3 regions of the Arthrobacter sp. NPDC056886 genome follow, and region 1 is predicted to be linked to each of the others. Evidence: riboswitches for the same ligand, from Rfam matches in the RefSeq annotation. Region 1 holds a riboswitch; each other region holds the start of a gene.
The links. A riboswitch is a leader RNA that binds a small molecule or an ion and turns the genes downstream of it on or off. The one in region 1 is predicted to bind cyclic di-AMP.

Region 1 (3,268 bases):
AGGCGCAGCGGTGGGCATCGCGGCGGAGCACACCGCGGCGGCTCACCGCTGTCATGGTGTTGTATCTCGGCCGGATGTAGCGGTTCAGCAGGATCACGGACGGGCGGCCCAGAATGTCCTGGGGGCCGACGACAGGGTCGTCCCCTTCGGCCACCACGCTGGCCTTCCCGGTAAGGACAAGGACGAGCGCCCGGCGGAAGGTGATGACCGCCAGGGGTTCATATCCAGCATTCAGAACGAGAGTGCGCATCCGCATACCTCTTCACGGCCGCACCCGCCAGCGGCACGAGGGCCGGCTGCCCTCTGCATGGTCGGGCTATGGATCGATTACACAAGAGTAAACACTCGGGTGCCGGATCACCGAATATTTTTTCATCGGCGATGTCCTCAGCGCGGAAAGTTCACTGCACGGGAACGCAAAAGACCCCCGCCGACAGGCGGGGGTCTTTCGAAGGTGCTGGAGGTCTTGCTTAGCCGCCGACGCGGATGAAGACCGGGCCGGAGCCGACGTTTACGCTATACAGCGCGGTGGTGCCGCCGTTCCAGCCGCCGTGGACTGCCATGCCGTTGCCGACGTAGACCGCGATGTGAGCCATGCCCACGCCACCGTTCTGGTAGTAGGCGAGGTCGCCCGGGCGTGCCTCGCCGGCGCTCACGGTGCGGCCGAGGGACAGGTAGCCTGCCGGCCAGCCGTGGTAGTGGATGCCGGCCGCGGCCAGGGCGTTGGTGGCGAGGGCGGTGCAGTCCTGCGCCACGCCGATCTGTGCGTAGGCAGCGGCGGCGATGGTCGCGCCGGAGCCGCTTCCGATGCCGGCGGGGGCCTGGGCTGCGACGCCGCCGCTGACGGCAGCCTCGGTGCCACCGGCGCGGGTGGCCGTGGAATCCTGGACCTTCACGACGGGCTTGGGAGCCTCGACGACGGGAGCCGGCGACGTGGTCACAGCGGGCTTCTCGTAGGAGATCGCGATGGTGGACGCGGCCGAGATGGTGGCCGGAGCGGCGGACTGGACTTCCAGGGCCGAAGCGGAGGTGGATTCGCGCTGAACATTGGTCTCAGCAGCGTTGGCTGCGATTCCGCTGGTCAGAACCAGACCGGAGGCTGCGGCGATGACCGCGGCCTGACGGCCCATGCCGCCGGCGTTGTCGCCGACAGCCTTGGCAATAACAGCCAGCGAGTTGGTCTTGGTGACCTCGGCGCGGTGCCGTGCAACGGTTGCACGAGTAGTCATTAAGTTCTCTCTTTCGTGATCCTTGGACCGCGCGCTTTCGGGCACGGTTTGAGGACGCTCCGGCATCTTGGGGGTACGCCGGATCGCCCCGAAATGGGTTACTTAGCGAAGGGTGTACTGCGAAGACGCGCCAAAAGCGGAAACTGCATGCTGTCCGGACTCGGTAGAGATTGAGCCTGCGGAACGTGATCCCATCCGGGCGCCGGCAAGGGCGGCACGTGATGTGGATTCCAGCGGGCTCGAAAGAGCCTCGCCGGTGCGCATGCGCGCAAAATTGTGGCGTGAAGACACGAAAGTAGCCTCTCCCAATGCCTACGAGGTGAGCTGTCGGATTCGGATGGGAGTCACCCGGCCGCGCTGCTTCCTGGGAAGCTTTGCGACTTAACCCCAAGGCCTTCTTTCGAAGGCCAAAATTGGTTCCCCCGCCCCTGCCAGACGATGTAATGCGAACGGACCTTGAGCGGTGGCAGAGCTAGGCAATCCACTCAAGAGCGCCAACTTCGGAAAAGTTGGCGTGCTTCAAACCCTACAGGAGTCCGGGCCCAATGTCACATTCAGATCACGGCGTGTCACAAGCACTTGAGAGCGGCCCATCGTCTATTTAGAGCCAGCCGAGGGGGTCAACGACGTCGCCGTTGACCATCACTTCAAAGTGGAGGTGGCAGCCCGTGGAGGCGCCGGTGGTCCCGCTCATCGCGATGACGTCACCGCGCGATACCTTCTGGCCAACTTTGACCGAGGCCGAGGACAGGTGGTTGTACGTGGTCTCAAGGCCATTACCGTGGTCAATGACCACCCGGTTTCCACCGCCAAAGGGATGCCATCCGTTGAAGGTCACGGTGCCGCTGGCCGCTGCATGGACCGCCGTGCCGCACTGGGCAGCGAAATCCTGGCCGCGGTGGAACTCCCCCGCGCCTCCGGTGATTGGGCTGACACGGTAGCCGTAGGGCGAGGCTGTGACCAGATGATCCAGCGGCGCGCCAAGGGTGCCGGCCGAAGCCGCGCGGGTGATACTTCCCACAGACTGGGCGCTGAGCAGCTGCTTGAGCTTCCCATCGGGGTCGCCCTTGGTGGTGACGGCGGTGCGGCTGAAGTCGACCTTTGCGGCCGCGGCGGCCGTGACATCCGGCTGCACGGCAGCGGACAGAGCGCCGGATCCGGCGGTATTGGAGGCCATCACCGGGCTCGTGACGGGGACCGTCACGGTAAGAACCAGACCAGTTGCGGCCAGGGCGATCCCGGCCTTCTGGCCGACCCCGCTGGCCGAGGCAAACTCCGTTACCTGGCGGAACGGACTGCGCCGGCGACGCCGTTCATCGCGGTGCGCGTCGCGCGGGCGGTCGGCCATATGCTCGACGACGGGACGCGGCTCCGGAGCGGGACCGGTCGCGCGGCGACGGCCCCTGGCGGTCTGGGTGGTCAAGAAGGGTTCCTCTCTGGATAGCCTGCGAAGTTAGCTGTCGGATTCGGGTCAGAGAGATCAAAGACCCGGTCCGCCGTTGCAAGCAGCCAGGCACAGGGGCATCCCAGGGATACTTCGGTGGAAGCTGCTTGCCGCTGACGGACTTCACCCCAAGGCTGCTGAAGCAGCAGCCGAAAGTGGTTCCCCCGCCCCTGCCAGGAGATGGTTCCGCGACTGATCCGCTGGCAGGGCTCGGCTTCGGATCAGGTAACGCTTTGGTATCGGTACTGGCCACTAACTATAGGCGATTAAGCCGCCCGGTAATAAATCCGTAACCGCAATTGTGCAGAACTCATGGGTCGTCCCATGACCAACGAGTTGTGGCTGGTCAGGCCACTGTTACGAAGACGTGCGCGGCAACCTCGGGCGGGAGCTCCAAGGCGCCCTCGATATCGGGGACGCGGACCGAGATGTACTCCCCCACCCGCTCCAGCGACAGAAGGGCGCCAGGGCGGATTCCACCCTCGTCGAGCTGGGTGAGAAGCTCCGGCTCCACCTGGATCGGTTCCGCAAGCCGGTTGACCGTGATCCGCGAACCAGCACCGTAGCCGGCCATGGCCTCCAGCAGGTTCACGGC
Region 2 (3,268 bases), on a different contig from region 1:
GGGGTGGCGGGAATCTTGCTCGCAGGCATCGTCGGGTGGCTCAGTGCGCGCAGCGCCATCCGCCCCCTCGGTGATGCTCTGGCCAGGCAACGGCGCTTCGTCCAGGACGCGAGCCACGAATTGCGCACACCCTTGACCATCCTGGACACCAGGATCCAGCTTGCCCAGCGCAACACCGTGCCCGGCTCCAGGCAAGGCCAAGACCTTGCCAGTATCCGGGAGGACGCAGCAACGCTGACCGGGATTGTCAACGAACTGCTCCTCGCAGCAACCGCGGAAGCCCCGGACCGCTCCGCACCGCCTGCCGACCTTGCCGACGCTGCCGCCAGCGTCGCAGGCAGCCTCCAGCAGGTCGCGGACCAGCGTAAGGTGCGCCTGAATTTCGTGGCCGATGCCCGGCCGCTGGCCCGGATCGAGAAGAATGCACTGAGCCGTGCCGTACTTGCACTGGCGGACAACGCCCTTGCCCACACGCCTGAGGGCGGCCAGGTGTCCATCACGACGTCGATCGAGCAGAGCCGCGCCGTCATCACCGTGGCGGACACGGGGACCGGCATCACCGGCGTCGATCAGGCCCGAATCTTTGATCGCTTCGTGCGGACCGCCAGCACTGACGCTTTACAGGGACAGCGGAGCTTTGGGATCGGCCTGGCCTTGGTGCGGGAGATCGCCGTCGCTGCCGGGGGCACCGTCGAGGTGGCCGCGACGGGTGCCGAGGGCACGGTCATGAAATTCACGCTTCCGCTGGCCGGGCACGGAAACCCCTGAGAACCATATGCACAGAAAAGACCGGCGATCGATTGCCCCCAAGGGAATCGATCGCCGGTCTTTCCGGACTGTCTGGCCCTGGAAGGGGCAGTGCGGCTTAGGCGCGGACGAAGGTCACGCCGCCGGTCGCGGTGAGCCAGGACAGCGGGTGGACCATCGTCTGGTTCTTACCGTTCATGCCGCCACTGACCACCTGGCCGTTGCCGGCGTAGATGCCAACGTGACCGGACTGGACCACCATGTCGCCGGGCTTCGGGGCTGCAACGATGGTTCCGAGGCCAAGGAAGGCCCGGGGACCGATGTCACCGACAGGCTTGCCCGCGGCGCCAAGGGCCTTTTCCACCATGGCGGTGCAGTCCTGGGTGATGCCCACCTGGCTGTACGCGGCCGAGAGCATGATGGCGTTGCGTCCGGCGGCAGCGGGTGCCGCGGCAGGCGCTGCCGGAGCGGACTGCACCTTGATGGTTGCCTTGGGTGCAGCGGCCGGTGCTGCTGCAGGCGCAGCAGCACGGGCAACGGCGGGGGCCGCGGCGGGAGCCGGCGCCGCGGCAACGGGCTTTTCGATCACCGGTGCTGCGACCGTAGCTACCGCCGGGCGGTCAAAGCTGATCTTGACGCTTGAATCGGCGTTGACGGGAGCACTGACCAGTGCGTTGACGTCAACTTTGGACGCCGGAGCGGAGTCGCGCTGCGCAGGTGTTACGGCTGCGTTGGCTGCCATTCCGCTGGTGAGGACCAGGCCGGATGCGGCGGCGAGGACGGCGGCATGGCGCGCAAAAGTATTGATTGAAGACATGAGTGTAGCCTCTCCCAGTGCCTGCGAGGTGAGCTGTCGGATTCGGATGGGAGTCACCCGGCCGCACTCCCGGGCCCGTCGCTGCGGGCACTGTGCGGCTTCACCCCAAGACCTGCGTAATCAGCAGGCCAAATGTGGTTTCCCCGTCTCTGCCGGTAGTTGATGCGAGTTATCCCCGGGCCGCGGCAGAGTTAGGCAATCGGCTGGGGAGCGCCCGTATCGGAGACAACAGGCGCCTATCCACCGTAACGCGAACCGCATGCAAATGTCACATTCAGGTAACGGCGGCCACACTACGGTCCCTCATTGCCCATGGGGCGGCGCCGCATCCGAACGTAGGATGATGCCATCAGCACCACGCCGGAGCGGAGGCCCGAAATGAACAGCCACTGTGTCGCCATCTGCCAGCTGAGTAATCAGCCCCACGCGGATTTCGACGTCAACACCGAGCTGCTGATCCTGGACGGCCGGGACGTTCACGTGACCACGTGGGACGCGGAACCGCGCGACGGCGGCTTCGACGAGCACGTCCTCAATGATCGGGTGGACGCCCTCGGGTACATGGTTGTCAATGACTGGGCCTTCCTGGACGGGAAGGCCTACGCGGTGGTGGAGCGGCGGTCAGGCCCGGTACCGGCCCGCGGCGGCGAGCCGTGACATTCCTCTCCCTGGCGCTGATCGCCGTCGTCGCCCTGGCCGGCCCCCTGCTGGCGCTGCCGGTGCGCTGGCGGTTGCCAGTGGTTCTGGGCGAACTGCTGGCCGGCATCGCGATCGGACGCTCAGGGCTGGGCTTGGTGGACCCTGCGGACCCGACGTTTATTCTGCTGGCCAACATCGGGTTCGCGCTGATGATGTTTGTGGCCGGGACCCACGTTCCCGTGAGGGATCCCCAGATCCGCTCCGCCCTCGGCCACGGCTCTCGCCGGGCTATTGCGGCCGCAGCGGCAGCGGTGGCGGTCGGAACCGGCATCGGCCTGCTCTTCGGGACTGGACATGCTCCCCTCTACGCAGTGCTGCTGGCGTCATCGTCGGCCGCCTTGGTTCTTCCGATCATCGATTCGCTGCGGCTCGGCGGACCCCATGTCATCGCCATGACCGCGCAGGTGGCCATCGCGGACATAGCCTGCATTGTGGCGTTGCCGGTCCTCGTGGACCCGCCGCACGCAGGCCGCGCGGCGCTGGGCGTGCTCACGGTGACCGGCTGCGCGGTGGTGCTCTATTTCGTCCTGCGCTGGCTCGATCGAAGGGGAATCAACGGGCGCATGCACCGACTTTCGGAAAGCCGCAAGTTTGCCCTCGAGCTGCGGATCCAGCTGGTCGTCCTCTTCGCCCTGGCCGCAGTCGCGACGTGGAGCAACGTGTCCGTGATGTTGGCAGGCTTTTCCCTCGGCCTTGTGGTGGCTGCCGTCGGCGAACCGAGGCGGCTGGCCCGGCAACTGTTCGCCCTCAGCGACGGTTTCCTGGGGCCAGTGTTCTTCGTGTGGCTTGGTGCATCACTAACGCTCAAGGACTTGGCGGGGCATCCGGACATGATCGCCCTCGGACTGGCCCTCGGAGCCGGGACCCTGCTGACGCACGCCGGCCTGGCCTTCCTGGGGCTTCCGCTGCCCCTCGGGGTGTTGTCGGCGGCCCAACTCGGCATACCGGTGGCGGCGGCGAGCATCGGCACGCAGCTTCAGGTCCTGATCCCGGGCGAGGCTGCGG
Region 3 (3,268 bases), on a different contig from region 1:
CACGGCCCTGATCCGGCGGACCATGAAGCCGCTGGAACAGCTCTCCGAGGTGGCCACCCAGGTCTCCCGCCTCCCGCTGGACGCCGGCGAGGTGGCGCTGGGGGTACGCGTCCCGGCGTCGGCGGCCCATCGCGGAACAGAAGTGGGCAGCGTGGGCTATGCGCTGAACAAGATGCTGGACAACGTCTCCAGTGCCCTCGAGGCCCGGCAGGAGAGCGAGATGAAAGTGCGGCAGTTCGTCGCCGACGCGTCCCACGAACTGCGCACCCCGCTTACAGCCATCCGCGGCTACACGGAGCTGATGCGGATGACCGAGCATTTCACCCCCGACGGCGCGAGATCCCTCGCCCGAGTGCAAAGCCAGTCCGAGCGGATGACCACGTTGGTGGAGGACCTGTTGCTGCTGGCGCGCCTGGACGAGGGGCAGCCGCTCAAGATCTCCGACGTCGATCTCACGCAGCTGGCCATCGAGACGGTGAGCGACGAGAAAGTCATGGCACCGGACCGCATCTGGCAGTTGGAACTTCCGGAGGAGCCCGTGGTGGTGCGCGGTGACGCGACCCAGCTGCACCAGGTCCTCGCCAACCTCCTGTCCAATGCACGCAAACACACGGCTCCCGGGACCAAGGTGGTCACAGGCGTCATGCGTTCGGCGGACGGCAGCGCCGTGGTCACCGTGACGGACAACGGCAACGGCATCGCTCCGGAATTCGTCGGCAAGGTCTTCGCCCGCTTCGCCCGGGCCGACGCGGCGCGCACTAATCCCGCAGCCAACGCCGCAGCTAACTCAACCGTCGTAACGGCGGGGGCCCGGTCCGGGGCCGCCGCACGCTCGGTTTCCGGCGCGGATTCCCGTGCTGCTTCCGGCAGCCCGGCCGCCAGCAGCCGGGGTTCGGGCACGGCCACTGCAGCGCCGACCTCCGAGGGCACGAGCGGGTTGGGTCTGTCCATTGTCCAGTCCATCGTGGACGCCCACGGAGGGACCGTCGAAGTCACCTCCCGGCCGGGCCGCACGGAGTTCGCCGTGCGGCTGCCCGCGGCGCCGCCGTCGGCGTAGCCAGCCACACGAACCGCACGTCGGTATCCCCCGGGTATCCGGCGCAAGCCGACACCCCGCCGCTGTGACTCCTGTTACCAAAATGTGACTTAAGCGTTTGGGTCCTGTAGCGTCTTAGGAGTGCGCTGCCATTGGTGCCGCATATCCGGATGGACGCCAAACTCTGCCGCTTCCCGGATTCCGCTAGAGCAGGCAGAGGCGGGGGACCCAGAGTTCCCGGGCATTCTGCATTTCATGCGCCCTCGGGGTGAAGCCGACACGTGATGTTCCGTGCGGCCGGATGACCTCATCCGAACCCGACAGCTAACTTCGCCGGCGTTGAGAGGCCATCATCATGACTGAATTCCAGGTACAGCCGCGCCCTGACGGCGATTCCCCTTCCAGCTCCACCAAGTCGCGCCACCGCGCCGAACCGGCCACGCAGGCATCCGCCCTGTCCAGGCTGGCCACCGGGCTCGGCATCACCGGCCGCCGCGCCGCCGTCATCACCGCCGCCTGCGCCATGCTGGTGGGGGGCGGCGCTGCCGCCCAGGCGGCAGAACCGGGCGCCCACACGACGAAGGTTGGCAGCCAAACGGCCACTAGCGCCGACCCGCTGGCCAAGCTCAACTTCGAACGGGTCGAGATCGTTGCGCCCACTATTCAAGCGGACCACAGCGTGGCAGCCAAGGCCCCGGCGGCTAAGCCCGCCAAAGCAACCGCCCCGGCTGCAGCGGCTCCCGCCAAGACCCCGGCTCATGCGGCCGCTCCCGCCAAGGCTCCCGCACCCGCCAAGGCCCCGGTTCGCGCAGCCGTACCCGCCAAGGCCCCCGCTCCCGCCAAGGCCCCGGTCGCCATCGACGATCCCGCCGGCGCCCAGGCCTACGCCGCGGCCCAGCTGGGCCGCTATGGCTGGGCACCTAACCAGATGCAGTGCCTGCATAAGCTCTGGACCAAGGAATCGGACTGGAAGACGACTGCCACCAACGCCAGCAGCGGCGCCTACGGCGTGGTCCAGTCCCTGCCCGCCTCGAAGATGGCGAGCGCAGGCGCCGATTACAGGACCAACTACCGGACCCAGATCAACTGGGGCCTGAACTACGTCAAGGAACGCTACGGCTCCCCCTGCGGCGCACTGAACTTCCACTACGCGCACAACTGGTACTAAACCGGCACTAGCCGGCCCACCAAGGGAGGCCCCGGATCCACATGGATCCGGGGCCTCCCTTTTTGCGTCTCCCCGGCCGGACCTGCCGCACTGGCCGGACTTCCACAGCACCCGCACAGCCTGACCATAAAGCCCACATATGGGCCGCCGGGAAAGTTGAGCCATGACATCCACAGACCAGGCCACAGGAACCCTGCCCCGCTCCACGGCGACGCCGGCCGGCCCGGCGGCACCGGCTGCACGGTCGGGGCTCGCCCTGACCGACGCGCCCGTCCCGGCCCCGTCGGCCGGGCCACTTGCCGGACCCGGCGGCCGGCGCTCAGCCATTGACACGCGTACCAGCACACCCGTGCTGGACATCACCATTCCGGTCTTCAACGAAGAACGGGATCTCGAAGCCTGCCTGCGCCGGCTCCATGCGTACCTTCTCGGCGCCTTCCCGCACTCCTTCCGAATCACTGTGGCGGACAACGCCAGCACCGACGGAACGCTCAAGGCGGCGGAACGCGTAGCCCGCGAGCTGCGCGAAGTGAAGGTGGTCCATATGGCCGAAAAAGGCCGCGGAAACGCGCTTCGCAAAGTGTGGCTTGCCTCGCCGTCGCCGGTCCTGGCGTACATGGACGTGGATCTGTCCACTGATCTGGCCGCCCTCGGGCCGCTCCTCGCGCCGCTCATTTCGGGGCACTCCGACCTAGCTATCGGGACGCGGCTAACCCGCAACTCGCGCGTGGTCCGCGGACCCAAGCGCGAATTCATCTCGCGCAGCTACAACTTGCTGCTGCAGTCCCTTATGGGCGCCCACTTCAGCGATGCGCAGTGCGGTTTCAAGGCGATCCGGGCGGACGTGGCACGGCAGCTGCTCCCCCACACGCTGGACAACGCCTGGTTCTTCGACACCGAGCTGCTGGTCTTGGCAGAAAAGTGCGGCCTGCGCGTCCACGAAGTCCCGGTGGACTGGACCGACGACCCCGATTCCAGCGTGGACATCGTCCAGACTGCCCTCGCCGATTTGCGCGGAATGGCCCGGTTGAGCCGGGACCTGGTTTCGGGCCGGGTCCCGGTGC

Region 2: it holds a riboswitch for cyclic di-AMP, as region 1 does, so the genes downstream of both, ACFRJ8_RS03740 (hypothetical protein) here and ACFRJ8_RS18505 (NlpC/P60 family protein) in region 1, are expected to answer to the same signal.
Region 3: it holds a riboswitch for cyclic di-AMP, as region 1 does, so the genes downstream of both, ACFRJ8_RS16195 (hypothetical protein) here and ACFRJ8_RS18505 (NlpC/P60 family protein) in region 1, are expected to answer to the same signal.

The regions. Positions count from the first base shown of each region.
Region 1 covers NZ_JBHUBT010000011.1:49,148-52,415, forward strand. The annotation lists gene ACFRJ8_RS18500 (HNH endonuclease) at 1-250, opposite strand, end outside; gene ACFRJ8_RS18505 (NlpC/P60 family protein) at 471-1,229, opposite strand; cyclic di-AMP (ydaO/yuaA leader) riboswitch at 1,525-1,708, opposite strand; gene ACFRJ8_RS18510 (M23 family metallopeptidase) at 1,831-2,652, opposite strand; cyclic di-AMP (ydaO/yuaA leader) riboswitch at 2,657-2,869, opposite strand; gene ACFRJ8_RS18515 (metal-dependent transcriptional regulator) at 3,020-3,268, opposite strand, start outside.
Region 2 covers NZ_JBHUBT010000002.1:135,031-138,298, forward strand. The annotation lists gene ACFRJ8_RS03735 (sensor histidine kinase) at 1-768, shown strand, start outside; gene ACFRJ8_RS03740 (hypothetical protein) at 866-1,564, opposite strand; cyclic di-AMP (ydaO/yuaA leader) riboswitch at 1,569-1,739, opposite strand; gene ACFRJ8_RS03745 (hypothetical protein) at 1,943-2,221, shown strand; gene ACFRJ8_RS03750 (cation:proton antiporter) at 2,218-3,268, shown strand, end outside.
Region 3 covers NZ_JBHUBT010000009.1:81,960-85,227, forward strand. The annotation lists gene ACFRJ8_RS16190 (ATP-binding protein) at 1-1,057, shown strand, start outside; cyclic di-AMP (ydaO/yuaA leader) riboswitch at 1,202-1,387, shown strand; gene ACFRJ8_RS16195 (hypothetical protein) at 1,392-2,204, shown strand; gene ACFRJ8_RS16200 (glycosyltransferase) at 2,368-3,268, shown strand, end outside.